DNA from 3 places in the Variovorax sp. OK605 genome. Region 2 is predicted to be linked to each of the others. Evidence: predicted binding sites of a transcription regulator. Region 2 holds the regulator's gene; each other region holds the start of a gene.

Region 1 (4,272 bases), on a different contig from region 2:
CGGCATTGCCGCCCCCACGCTGGTGGCCGCCGCGAAAGACGACGTGCTCGTGCCCTGGACCTGCTCGCTGCGCCTGACCGACGGCTTGCCCAACGCCACGCTCAACCTCATGGCGCACGGCGGCCACGCCCACAGCGTGACCGAGGCCGATGCGTTCAACAGCACCCTGCTGGCCTTTCTTTCGCGGGTCGATGCGCCCGCGCCATCTCCTCTTCCCGCATGACCACTCGCACCACCCTCGACGACGCCGCGCTGTCGCTGCTCTTCACCGCCGCGCGCAGCCACAACGGCTGGACCGGTGAACCCGTCACCGACGCGCAGCTGCAGCAGATCTACACGCTCGCGAGCCTCGGCCCGACCTCGGCCAACTGCTCGCCCGCGCGCTTCGTGTTCGTGCGCACGCCCGAGGGCAAGGAGCGCCTCGCGCCCGCGCTCTCCAAAGGCAACCTCGACAAGACGATGGGCGCGCCCGTCACGGTCATCGCGGCGTGGGACCGCAAGTTCTACGACAAGCTGCCCACGCTGTTCCCGCACGCCGACGCGCGCAGCTGGTTCACCGGCAGCCCCGAGGCCGCGCACGAGACCGCCTTTCGCAACGCCAGCCTGCAGGCGGGCTACCTGCTGCTGGCCGCGCGCGCGGTGGGCCTGGACGCCGGCCCGATGTCGGGCTTCGACAAGGCGAAGGTCGACGCCGCCTTCTTCGAGGGCACCGACTGGAGCGTCAACTTCCTCATCAACCTCGGCCACGGCGACGCGTCGAAGGTGTTCGGGCGCCTGCCGCGCCTGCCCTTCGACGAAGCCTGCGTGCTGGCCTGACGGAGCCGCGACATGCTGAACACCATGGCCTCCCACACCGTTTCATCGAACCCGAACGGCATGCCGGCAGGATTGCCTGGACTTCCGAAAGCCGACTACCGCAATGCGATGGCGCGCCTGGGCGCGGCGGTGAACATCATCACCACCGACGGCCCCGCCGGCCGCGCGGGCTTCACGGCCTCGGCCGTGTGCAGCGTGACCGACGAACCGCCCACCTTGCTCGTGTGCCTGAACCGTTCGGCCTCGGTGTATCCGGCATTCAAGGCGAACGGCGTGCTGTGCGTGAACGTGCTGGCCGCGGGGCACCAGTCGCTGTCGGCATTGTTCGGCGGCAAGACGCCGATGGACGAACGCTTCGCGGCCGGCCGATGGAGCCGCAAGACGACCGGCTCGCCGATGCTCGACGACGCGGCCGTGTCCTTCGACTGCCGCGTGATGCACGCGACGAGCGCGGGCACGCACGACGTGCTGTTCTGCGAAGCGGTGTCGATCGCGATCGGCGGGGCGGCGCAAGGGTTGATCTACTTCGATCGCCGGTACCACGAGATCGCGGTGCCGCCGCAGCACTGACTGGCAGCCTCTTCTTTTCCCTCTTCTCCTCTTCTCCTCTTCTCCTCTTCCCCTCTCTCCCCCGCTCCCTTTCTTGTCCCCTCTCCCCTCGGGGAGAGGGTCAGGGTGAGGGGACAGCGGCACTTGCAAGAAGCAGCTGCGAATTCAACGCCGCGGCCCTCACCCCAGCCCTCTCCCCAAGGGGAGAGGGAGCAAGACCCGGCGACTTGCGTGATGCGGTTCTGCGTCGCACCCACAAGAAGATGCAAGCCTCAGCGCGGCGTAATCCCCTGCAGCACGATGCGCTGCACGTTCTCCACGGTCCGCTCGAAGAACGCCTCGTCATCGAGCGTGTGCCCCGACAGCGCCTGCACCTGCACGCCGAAATCCGCGTAGTGCTGCGTGATTGCCCACAGCGCGTAGATCAGGTGCTGCGGGTCGACGGGCGCCAGCTTGCCCGCTTCCACCCACGCAGCGATCACTTCCGACTTGCGCTCCACCAGCGTGCGCAACTCGCGGTCGAGTTCGTCGCGCAACAGCGGCGCACCCTGGATCATTTCAAGACAGAACAACCGCGACGCATCGGGCCGGTCGCGCGAGATCACGAGCTTGCGGCGGATGTAGTCGCCAATGGCCGTGCTCGGGTCCTGCTCGGCGCTGAAGCCGCGCAGCGGTTCGAGCCACAGCGCGAGCAGGTCGCGCAGCACGTTGACGTAGAGCTCTTCCTTGTTCGCGAAGTAATAGAGCAGGTTGCTCTTCGACACGTCGGCACGCGCGGCCACCTGGTCGATCGACGTGCCGTGCAGGCCGAAGCGCGAGAACAGGCCCAATGCCGCGCCAAGGATGGCGCTGCGCTTGTCCTCGATCTGGCGCAACCGGCGGTTCACCGCGGACGCGCTGCGCACCGCGGGTTTCGCACGCTTGCGCGCCGGGCTCTGCGTGCTGGCTGCTGCGGCCAGCGCCTTGGTCTTCGGCATCTTCCCTCGCTCTCTGTCGATCTCGGTTTTCGTACTGCGCACCACTGTAAGGCCAGGGTGCATCGCCTTGCGCCACAACGGCCTTCGCGAACCTCCGCAAGAAGCTCGCCGCGCACCATGCTGACGCGGCAATTGCGATTTGTCCATTTGGTCCAACTGGCACAGACGTTGCATGGAGAAAGGCATGCCAAGCATGAGGAACTCGCCATGACCCTGCTGTCCGTCCCGATCATCGATCTCGCGCCCTACTTCGCCGGCACGGCCGAAGGCAAGGCCGAGGTTGCAAGGAAAGTCGATGAAGCCTGCCGCAGCATCGGCTTCCTCGTCATCACCCACCACGGCATTGCGCCTTCGCTCATCTCGCGCGTGTCGTCGCTCTCGCGCAGCTTCTTCGACATGCCGCTGGGCGAGAAGCGCAAGGTCGACCGGCCGCGCGAGGACGCGGTGCGTGGCTACAGCGCGGTGGGCGAAGAAGGCCTCTCGTACAGCCTCGAAGAAGCCGCGCCCGGCGACCTGAAGGAGTCGTTCTCCATCGGCCCGTCGAACGTGCCCAACGACGACTACCACCGCGGCCCCGCAGCCGGCCCGCACTTCGAGCCCAACAGCTGGCCGCCCATCGACGGTTTCCGCGAAGCCTGCGAAGGCTACTTCGGGGCCATGAGCGATCTCTCGCGCTCGCTCATGCGCATCTTCGCGCTCGGGCTCTCGCTGCCGGAGACTTTCTTCGACGACAAGATCGACGAGCACATCAGCATGTTCCGCGTGCTGAGCTACCCGCCGCAGCGCGAGCAGCCGCTGCCCGGCCAGTTGCGCGCGGGCGCGCACAGCGACTACGGCAGCCTGACCATCGTGCTGCCCGACGACAAGGGCCTGCAGGTGTTCAACAAGGCCGGCCAGTGGGTCGACGTGCCGCAGGTCGAAGGCGGGCTGGTGGTCAACATCGCCGACCTCATGATGCAGTGGACCAACGACCAGTGGGTGTCCACGCTGCACCGCGTGACCAACCCGCCGTTCGAGGTGGCGAGCACCAACCGGCGCCAGTCGCTGGTGTTCTTCCACCAGCCCAACTACGACGCGATGGTCGAGTGCCTGCCGAGCTGCCTCGCGCCGGGCGAGCAGGCCAAGTACGCGCCCATTTCCTCGGGCGACCACCTGACCTCGAAGTTCGTCAAGCAGACGACCTTCGGCGGCACCAAGGCCACGGCCTGAACTGGACACCTGAGCACCTGAACCACGCATGGCCCATCTCTCCTACGTCAACGTCTTCGCAAAGGACGTGGTCGCCCTCAGCGGCTTCTACCAGCGCGTGTTCGGCTTCCCCGAGATCGAGGCGATCCGCTCGCCCATCTTCCGCGGGCTGGACACCGGCAGGTCGAGCCTGGGCTTCAACGCGCTCGACGCCTACGAGCTGCTGCACCTGGCGGAGTTCTCGGACACGCGCGGCGTGAAGTTCCTGCTGAACATCGACGTCGACAGCCAGGCCGACGTCGAGCGCATGGTGCCCGTCGCGCTCGAGGCCGGCGCCACGCTCGTCAAGGCGCCGTACGTCACTTACTACAACTGGTACCAGTCGGTGCTGCTCGACCCCGAGGGCAACGTGTTCCGCATCAACTTCATGATGTGACGCGCGCTGCCTTCGCTGCTTTGTTCTTCGCCCCTTCCATTCCTCCAAGCCTCTCCACCAAAGGTAGTTCCATGCAGTTGCGCACCCTCACTCCCGGCCTGGGCCTCGCGATGACCGTCGCGGCCGGCGGCGCGTTCTTCACCACGCTGCCCGCCGCGGCCGCCGACGGCTTCACGCTGAAGGACAAGCCGAAGATCGCGATGCTCTACTTCGGCCCGAAGAACGACGGCGGCTGGACGCAGGCCTTCGACGAGGCCCGCGTGAAGATCGAGAAGGAGATCGGCCAGAAGATCCAGTTCGTGGAGA
Region 2 (4,272 bases):
CGCCAGAACGTGAACGGCGACGCCAACATCATTGCCTGGGCCTCGGCCAACGGCTTGGACGGCGCCAAGTTCAAGGAAACCTTCACCTCGTTCGGCGTGGCCAGCAAGGCCAAGCGCGCCACGCAGATGACCGACGCCTACAAGGTGGCCGGCGTTCCCGCGATGGCAGTGGCCGGCCGTTGGTATGTGGATGGCGAGACCGCCGGTAACATGACCAAGGTGCTTCAGGTCGTGAACTATCTGGTCGGCGAAGCAAAGAAGGGCTGACCGAAGCAAAGAAGGGCTGACGCCCGAGGCCGCGCGCATTTCCTGCCGCTGCCTTCTCCCTTTTTGCAAGGGATACCTGGCCCGCCTCGGCGGGCTTTTTCATCTGTGCGTGCGGGGCTGACGCAATCAGCCGCATACAATGCCGAGCAAGTTTCGTGCCTCTATGACATTGCACTCTTACCCCACCACTCCCCTCCTGCGTCGCGTCGGCCGCCTGGCCGCCGCCGCGCTCCTGCTGGCCGGCTTCGCTTCGGGCGCGCTGGCCGAGACCGCCGACCGTACCAAGCCGATGAACATCGAGTCGGACGCCATGCGTTACGACGACCTGAAGCAGACCAGCGTGTTCACGGGCAACGTGCTGGTCACCAAGGGCACGATCATCATCCGCGGCGCACGCCTGGACGTGCGCCAGGACGCCGAGGGCTACCAGTACGGCGTGGTCACCGCGGCACCCGGCAAGCGCGCTTACTACAAGCAGAAGCGCAACGCGCCCGACGAGTGGATCGAGGGCGAGTCGGAAGTCATCGAGTACGACAGCCGCGCCGACAACGTCAAGTTCATCCGCAACGCCGTGATGCGCCGCCTGCTCGGCGCCACGCCGAACGACGAGAGCCAGGGCGCGCTGATCGTCTACGACCAGAGCAACGACACCTACACGGTCAACGGTTCCACCGTGCCGCCGAACACCGCCGTCAACGCGTCCACCCCGGGTGGCCGCGTGAAGACCATCCTGACCCCCAAGGCCGCGACCGCGCCCGGCGCTGCCGTTCCGGGCGCTCCGGCCGGTGCCAAGGCGCCGCCGCCGGCACCCACCCCGGCGCCCGGCAAGGGCCTGCGCCCGAGCACCACGCTCAGTGACGAGGGAGAAACCCGCAAGTGATCGAAACCGCTGGAACGCAGGACGCCAACGGCACGCCGGGCAGCCGCCTGGTCGCGCGCGGCCTGAAGAAGAGCTACGGCAGCCGCACGGTCGTGAAGGACGTCTCTCTCGACGTGCAGAAGGGCGAAGTCGTCGGGCTGCTCGGGCCGAACGGCGCGGGCAAGACCACTTCGTTCTACATGATCGTCGGGCTGGTGCGTGCCGACGCGGGCGACATCACCATCGACGGCGAGCCGATCGCCCACATGCCGATCCACCGCCGCGCCCGCATGGGCCTGAGCTACCTGCCGCAGGAAGCCTCGATCTTCCGCAAGCTCACGGTCGAGGAAAACGTGCGCGCCGTGCTCGAGCTGCAGCAGGAGCCCGACGCCAACGGCAAGATGGCGGCGCTGTCCAAGCAGCACATCGAAGAGCGCCTGTCCGAGCTGCTGGCCGACCTGCGCGTGGACCATCTGCGCGATTCGCCCGCGCTGGCGCTGTCGGGCGGCGAGCGCCGCCGCGTCGAGATCGCGCGCGCGCTGGCCACCCAGCCGCGCTTCATCCTGCTGGACGAGCCCTTTGCCGGTATCGACCCGATCGCGGTGATCGAGATCCAGCGGATCATCAGTTTCCTGAAGGAACGTGGCATCGGCGTGCTCATCACCGACCACAACGTGCGTGAGACGCTGGGCATCTGCGACCACGCGTTCATCATCAGCGACGGGCACGTGCTGGCACAAGGCACGCCTTCGGAGATCGTCGACAACGCCGAAGTACGCAGGGTGTACCTCGGCGAGCACTTCCGGATGTAAGGGAGGGTCGGGTTCTCCATGAAGCAAGGGCTGTCCCTTCGCGTCTCGCAGCATCTTGCGCTGACGCCCCAGCTCCAGCAGTCCATTCGGCTGCTGCAACTCTCCACGCTCGAACTGAGCCAGGAGGTGGAGCAGATGCTGGACGAGAACCCGTTCCTGGAGCGCACCGCGGAAGAGGCGGCGCGCGAGGAGTTCGGGCTCGACACGGCCGATGCGCCGGTGCCGCGCGATGACGCAGGCGACAGCGCCGATGGCGGCGAGGGCGACTTCACTCCATCCGCAAGCACCTCCAGCACGTCCACGGAAACCAGCACCAGCAGCACGGAGTCCGACGGCCCGGCCGCCGAAATCACCGAGCGCGAGCCCGACTGGGAAGGCGACGGCACCGTCGACATGGCGGCGCCCGACGACAGCGAGTGGGGCAGCGACGCGCCCGCGCGCCAGAACAACCTGGGCGACGACGAACGCGCCGACGCCACCGAGCTCGCGCGCAGCCAGGAGTCGCTGCAGTCGTTCCTGCACCGCCAGGCGCTGAGCCTGCGGCTGAACGAGAACGACAACGCCGCGCTGCGCTTCCTGATCGAATCGCTCAACGACGACGGCTACCTCGAAGACTCGCTGCCCGCGCTGGCCTCGGGCCTGGCCGGCGACGACAACGACCAGTTCGACGACCTCGTGCACCACTTCCAGGTGGCGCTGGGCCTGCTGCAGAGCCTGGAGCCCGCCGGCGTCGGCGCGCGCGACCTGGGCGAATGCCTGAGCATCCAGCTGCGCGCGCTGGCCAGCGAGGACGAGAGCGACGACCAAGCGCTGGTCCGCAAGACCGCCATCGCCATCTGCAAGCTGCCGATGGAGCTGCTCGCGCGGCGCGACTTCAAGCGGCTGGCCACGCTCACCCGCACCAACGAGGAGCTGGTGCGCTCGGCGCTGCAGATCATCGCGCGCCTGGAGCCCAAGCCAGGCCGGCGCTTCGTGGACGTCGAGCGCAACATCGTCATTCCCGACGTGATCGTCACCAAGACGGGCCGCGGCACCAACATCAAGTTCCGCGTCATGCTGAACCCCGAGGTCATGCCGCGCCTGCGCGTGCACGACATCTACGCCGGCGCGCTCAAAGCGCACAAGGGCGAGGGCAGCCAGGCGCTGTCGCAGCGGCTGCAGGAGGCGCGCTGGTTCATCAAGAACATCCAGCAGCGCTTCGACACCATCCTGCGCGTGAGCAACGCCATCGTCGAGCGGCAGAAGAGCTACTTCGTGCACGGCGAGCTCGCCATGCGCCCGCTGGTGCTGCGCGAGATCGCCGACGAGCTGGGCCTGCACGAGTCGACCATCTCGCGCGTGACCACCGCCAAGTACATGTCCACGCCGTACGGCACGGTCGAGCTCAAGTACTTCTTCGGCTCGGCGCTGGGCACCGAGACCGGCGGCAACGCGTCGAGCACCGCGGTGCGCGCGCTGATCAAGCAGTTCGTGAGCTCCGAGAGCATCAAGAAGCCGCTGTCGGACAGCCAGATCTCCGAGATGCTGAAGGAGCAGGGCATCGAGTGCGCGCGCCGCACCGTGGCCAAGTACCGCGAAGCGCTGCGCATCGCCCCCGCCAACCTGCGCAAGGCGCTGTAGAAAGCCGCCGATGAGCCGTCGCCCGATGTCGCGCTGGGGGCATTGGATGTCGGCTTTGCTTGCCGTGCTGTTTTTTTCCGGCTGCGCCACCTTGCCCGACGAGGCCCCGCGCCCGCCCACCAAGGCCATGGCCGCGTCGGCCGACACCGCGCTGGGCAAGATCGCGCTGGCTGCCCAGCCCGACCCCGACCTGAGCGGCTTTCGCCTGATGCCCGGCGGCGACTTCGCCTTCGACACCCGCATCCAGCTGGCCCGCCGCGCGCAGCGCACGCTCGACGTGCAGTACTACCAGATCGAGAACGACGAGACCGGCCGCTACCTGCTGCGCACCCTGCGCGACGCCGCGCTGCGCGGCGTGCGCGTGCGGCTGCTCATGGACGACCTCTACACCTCGGGCGAGGACGAGCTGCTGCGCGGCTTCGCCGCCACGCCCAACGTGGAGCTGCGCCTGTTCAACCCGTTCCCGGCCGGACGCGGCAGCATCCTGAAGCGCTTCACCGCGTCGCTGTTCGACTTCAGCCGCGTGAACCGGCGCATGCACAACAAGCTGTTCATCGCCGACGGCGCGATGGCGGTGGCGGGCGGACGCAACATCGGCAACCAGTACTTCCGGCGCACCGCGGGCGAGAACTTCCTCGACCTGGACACCTTCGTCACCGGCGCGCTGATGCCGCGGCTGGGCAGCCTGTTCGACCAGTACTGGAACAGCGTCTA
Region 3 (4,272 bases), 370 kb from region 2:
GAGGACGGCGCCGACCCCGCCGGCCCCGCCGACCGCGCCCGTGATCGCGACGCCATCAGCGCTTCCGACTACCTGGAGAAGATCTTCCAGGTGCCTTACTGGGTGCGCCCGCTCGACGCCGAGGGCGCGCGCGGTTTCCTGCAGCACCGGTTGATTCCGTCCGACCAGCCGGGTGTGCCGCCCGTGCTCGTGCCCGCGGCGCCGCCGCTGGAGCGGCTGGACACGCGCACGCTGTCGATCGACGGCGACGAGTCGCGCTACATGAACGAGCTCGCGCCGTTCATCGGCCTGTCGCCCCGTCGCGTGCTGCGCTTCATGAACGTGTACCGCCTCGTCAAGGCGGGGCTCACGAGCGAGCGGCTGACGCTGCTGTCCTCGGGCGACTACCGCGCGCTGATGACGTTGCTGGCCGTCGCCACCGGCAGCCCCGACCTGATGCCCGCGTGGACCCGGCTGCTCGAAGGCGCGGTGCCGGGCGAGACGGTGGAAACGCTGCGCAGCCGCCTGCCCATGGAGGTGGCGCCGCCCGATGCGACGCTGCTGCTGTCAGGCGCGCTGAACGTCTACCAGGGAGCGGTGGGGCCGCAAGCCATCGGGGCGGTCGATGCGCTCAAGCGCTATGCGCGCACGGCGCAGCGCTATTCGTTCACCGGACGTTGAGGCAGCGCCTCATTTGCCCTGCACGCGCCCGAGCGCCCGGCGGTACTGCACGGCTTCCGCCACATGAACCCCCTGCACCGTGCCGGCCCCGGCCAGGTCGGCGATGGTGCGCGCCACCTTGAGCGCACGGTGCGTGCTGCGCGCCGACCAGCCCAGCTTGTTCGCCGCGTTGAACATGAACTGGCGCGCCGCCGCGTCGAGCGCGGCGTGCCTGTCGATGGCGCCGCCCTGCAGCGCCTGGTTGGCATGCCCCTGGCGCTGCATCGCGTGCGCGCGCGCAGCGACCACGCGCGCGCGGATGCTGTCGGTCGACTCGCCCGGCGGTGCGTCGAGCAGCAGCTGCGCCGACACCGCGGGCACCTCGATGTGCAGGTCGATGCGGTCCAGCAGCGGGCCGCTGAGCTTGGCCTGGTAGCGCAACACCTGGGCCGGCGTGCAGCGGCAGGCCCTCAGCGCGGAGCCCAGGTAGCCGCAGGGGCACGGGTTCATGGCCGCGATCAATTGGAAGCGCGCCGGGAACTCGGCGCTGCGCGCGGCGCGCGAGATGGTGATGGCGCCGGTCTCCAGCGGTTCGCGCAGCGCTTCGAGGGCGGAGCGTGCGAACTCGGGGAACTCGTCGAGAAAGAGCACCCCGTGGTGCGCCCGTGAAATCTCGCCGGGCCGCGGCGGTGCGCCGCCACCCACCATCGCCACCGCGCTCGAGGTGTGGTGCGGCGCCGAGGTCGGCCGGCACATCCACCGCTCGGCCGCGAAGCGCCCGCCGAGGCTGGTGACGGCGGCGCTTTCGAGTGCCTCGTCGACGCTCATGGCCGGCAGCAGGCCCGCGAAGCGGTGCGCGAGCATCGACTTGCCCGAGCCCGGCTCGCCCACCATCAACAGGCTGTGGCCGCCCGCCGCCGCGATCTCCAGCGCGCGCTTGGCGCCGGCGTGGCCCTTGACGTCGCACAGGTCGGCATAGCGCGGCGCGGGCGCGCCGGCCGCGGCCTCGATGCGTGCCCAGCCGTCGTGGTTGTCGTCCGCGGCAGGTTCTGCCTGCTGCGCCGCCGCGTCGTGGCCGGCAACGAACTGCCGCACCACGTCCAGCAGGTGCGCGGCGCCGTACACCTCGCCGCCGGGCACCAGCGCGGCCTCCTGCGCACTGTCCATGGGCAGCACCAACCTGGTGGCCACGCCGCGCGTGTGCAGCGCCAGCGCCATCGCCAATGCACCGCGAACGGGCCGCAGCTCGCCCGACAGCGAGAGTTCGCCGGCGAATTCGTGGCCGGCGAGGCGGGCGTTGTCGATCTGCCCGCTGGCCGCGAGGATGCCCAGGGCAATGGGCAGGTCGAAGCGGCCGGAGTCCTTCGGAAGGTCTGCCGGTGCCAGATTGACGGTGATCCTCTTGTTGTTCGGAAACTCCAGCCCCGCGTTCTGGATGGCCGAGCGCACCCGCTCGCGCGCCTCCTTGACCTCGGTTTCCGCCAGCCCGACCAGCGTGAAGCTGGGCAAGCCGTTCGCCAGATGCACCTCGACCGTGACACTGGCCGCTTCCAGCCCCAGCAAAGCGCGGCTTTGCACCAAAGACAGACTCATTCTTCTCCCTCTCCCCAAGATGGTGCGCCGTTGGTGGGCGCGCCGCCGTGGTGCAGCGCCTCGTGCAACTGCAACCACTCGCAACGAGGGTTGTAACGATTTGGCTCTCACGGAAAGGGCCGTCCGCCGTCTTGCACGGCCGTATTTGTGCAGTTTGGCACGCTCCCTGCTTTGAGCCTTCCAGGTCCCAACAACACACCACTTGCGAGGAGTTACCCGATGACGCACCGTACCGCCGCCAAGGCGCTGATCGTTCTGGCCACCGCCCTCACGGCTTCGGGCGCCGCCCTGGCGCAGGCCACGACCGACGCCGCAGCGGCCGCACCCGCCCCCGCACCGAACCTCACGGGGAACATCTCGCTGACCACGAACTACAAGTTCCGCGGCCAGGACCAGGACATGCTGGGCAAGAACGACTACGCCAAGACCAAGGGCTTCAAGCCGGCCATCCAGGGCGGCCTGGACTACGCCTTCGGCGACAGCGGCTTCTACGTGGGCAGCTGGAACTCCAGCGTCAACTGGCTCAAGGGCAACAGCATCGAGATGGACCTGTACGGTGGCTACAAGTTCAAGGCCGGCCCGCTGGACATGGACGTCGGTGCGCTCACCTACATCTACCCGGGCAACTCCTCGGGCAACACCACCGAGCTGTATGTCGCGGGCACCTACGCCAACGAAACCCTCGGTTCGTTCACCGCCAAGTACTCGCACACCGTGTCGAAGGACTACTTCGGCTACGCCGGCAACAAGGCCGGCTCGGGCCTGAAGGGCACCAACACCGGCTACCTGAACCTGGCCTACAGCAAGGAAATCGTGCCCAAGGTCACGCTGAAGGCAGCAGTGGGCTACACGAACATGTCCAGCGACATCCGCAGCCTGGGCTACAAGAGCTACGTCGACTACAACGTCGGTGCCAGCTACGACTTCGGCAACGGCCTGTCGCTGACCGGCTCGGTGCAGGGCGCGAACAAGAAGAGCTCGTACCTCGCCGTGAGCAACCCGGGCGTGGACTACGGCTTCGGCACCTTCGGCCAGACCACCTACTCGCCGAACAAGGCGCGCTTCATCCTCACGCTGACGAAGACGCTGTAAGCCACAGAACAACGAGGTGCGGCCCACGCTGCCGCACCGTTTCATTTCCATCCGAAGGAGAAAACTCATGAAGCTGGTCACAGCCATCATCAAACCGTTCAAGCTCGACGAGGTGCGCGAAGCACTGTCGGCCATCGGCGTGCAGGGGATCACCGTCACCGAGGTCAAGGGTTTCGGTCGCCAGAAAGGCCACACCGAGCTCTACCGCGGCGCCGAGTACGTGGTCGACTTCCTGCCCAAGGTCAAGATCGAAGCGGCCGTCTCCGACGACCTCGTCGATCGCGTGATCGAGGCCGTCGAGGGTGCTGCCCGCACCGGCAAGATCGGCGACGGCAAGATCTTTGTCTACAACCTCGAACAGGTCGTTCGCATCCGCACCGGCGAAACGGGCCGCGAAGCCCTCTGATCGAGTCCAGGCCCGAAAGAACAACGATTATGAAAAAACTGCTTGTCTCTCTTGCGTTCGGTTTGAGTGTGCTGGCTGCCGGCACCGCCGCCCTTGCACAAACGCCCGCTGCCCCGGCCGAAGCGCCTGCCGCTTCGGCACCCGCTGCCGCGGCGCCAGCCGCTCCCGCGGCCCCGGCCGCACCAGCTGCAGCCGACGCGGCCCCCGCCGCTGCGGCAGCCGCGGCGCCTGCCGCTGCTCCGGCACCGAAGATCGACTCCGGCGACACCGCCTGGATGCTGACCTCCACGCTGCTCGTGATCCTGATGACCATCCCCGGCCTGGCGCTGTTCTACGGCGGCCTCGGCCGCTCGAAGAACATGCTGTCGGTGCTGATGCAGGTCTTCGTGATCTTCTCGCTGATCAGCATCCTGTGGGCCATCTACGGCTACAGCCTGGCCTTCTCGGGTGACGGCAACTTCTTCGGAGGATTCGACAAGATCTTCATGAAGGGCATCACGCAGGAGACCTTCGGCGCGCTGACCACGATTCCCGAATACGTG

Evidence for each region. Region 2 encodes sigma-54, which starts transcription at its own class of promoters, with help from an activator protein. Its sites were predicted from a motif close to TGGCANGNAANCTGCTTT; they were not measured.
Region 1: BM013_RS32105 (isopenicillin N synthase family dioxygenase) is a predicted target of sigma-54. The motif match lies at 2,500-2,517, and genes of this name have one in related genera.
Region 3: BM013_RS13950 (TorF family putative porin) is a predicted target of sigma-54. The motif match lies at 2,388-2,405, and genes of this name have one in related genera.

What each region holds. Positions count from the first base shown of each region.
Region 1 covers NZ_FOWL01000017.1:52,855-57,126, reverse strand. Annotated here, with positions in the region: gene rutD (pyrimidine utilization protein D) at 1-223, shown strand, start outside; gene BM013_RS32120 (malonic semialdehyde reductase) at 220-816, shown strand; gene rutF (NADH-dependent FMN reductase RutF) at 829-1,386, shown strand; gene rutR (HTH-type transcriptional regulator RutR) at 1,638-2,342, opposite strand; gene BM013_RS32105 (isopenicillin N synthase family dioxygenase) at 2,550-3,551, shown strand; gene BM013_RS32100 (VOC family protein) at 3,580-3,966, shown strand; gene BM013_RS32095 (BMP family ABC transporter substrate-binding protein) at 4,038-4,272, shown strand, end outside.
Region 2 covers NZ_FOWL01000004.1:160,077-164,348, reverse strand. Annotated here, with positions in the region: gene BM013_RS12295 (thiol:disulfide interchange protein DsbA/DsbL) at 1-267, shown strand, start outside; gene lptA (lipopolysaccharide transport periplasmic protein LptA) at 431-1,147, shown strand; gene lptB (LPS export ABC transporter ATP-binding protein) at 1,144-1,938, shown strand; gene rpoN (RNA polymerase factor sigma-54) at 1,957-3,558, shown strand; gene BM013_RS12275 (phospholipase D family protein) at 3,569-4,272, shown strand, end outside.
Region 3 covers NZ_FOWL01000004.1:531,635-535,906, reverse strand. Annotated here, with positions in the region: gene BM013_RS13960 (P-loop NTPase fold protein) at 1-660, shown strand, start outside; gene BM013_RS13955 (YifB family Mg chelatase-like AAA ATPase) at 670-2,232, opposite strand; gene BM013_RS13950 (TorF family putative porin) at 2,452-3,324, shown strand; gene glnK (P-II family nitrogen regulator) at 3,392-3,730, shown strand; gene BM013_RS13940 (ammonium transporter) at 3,760-4,272, shown strand, end outside.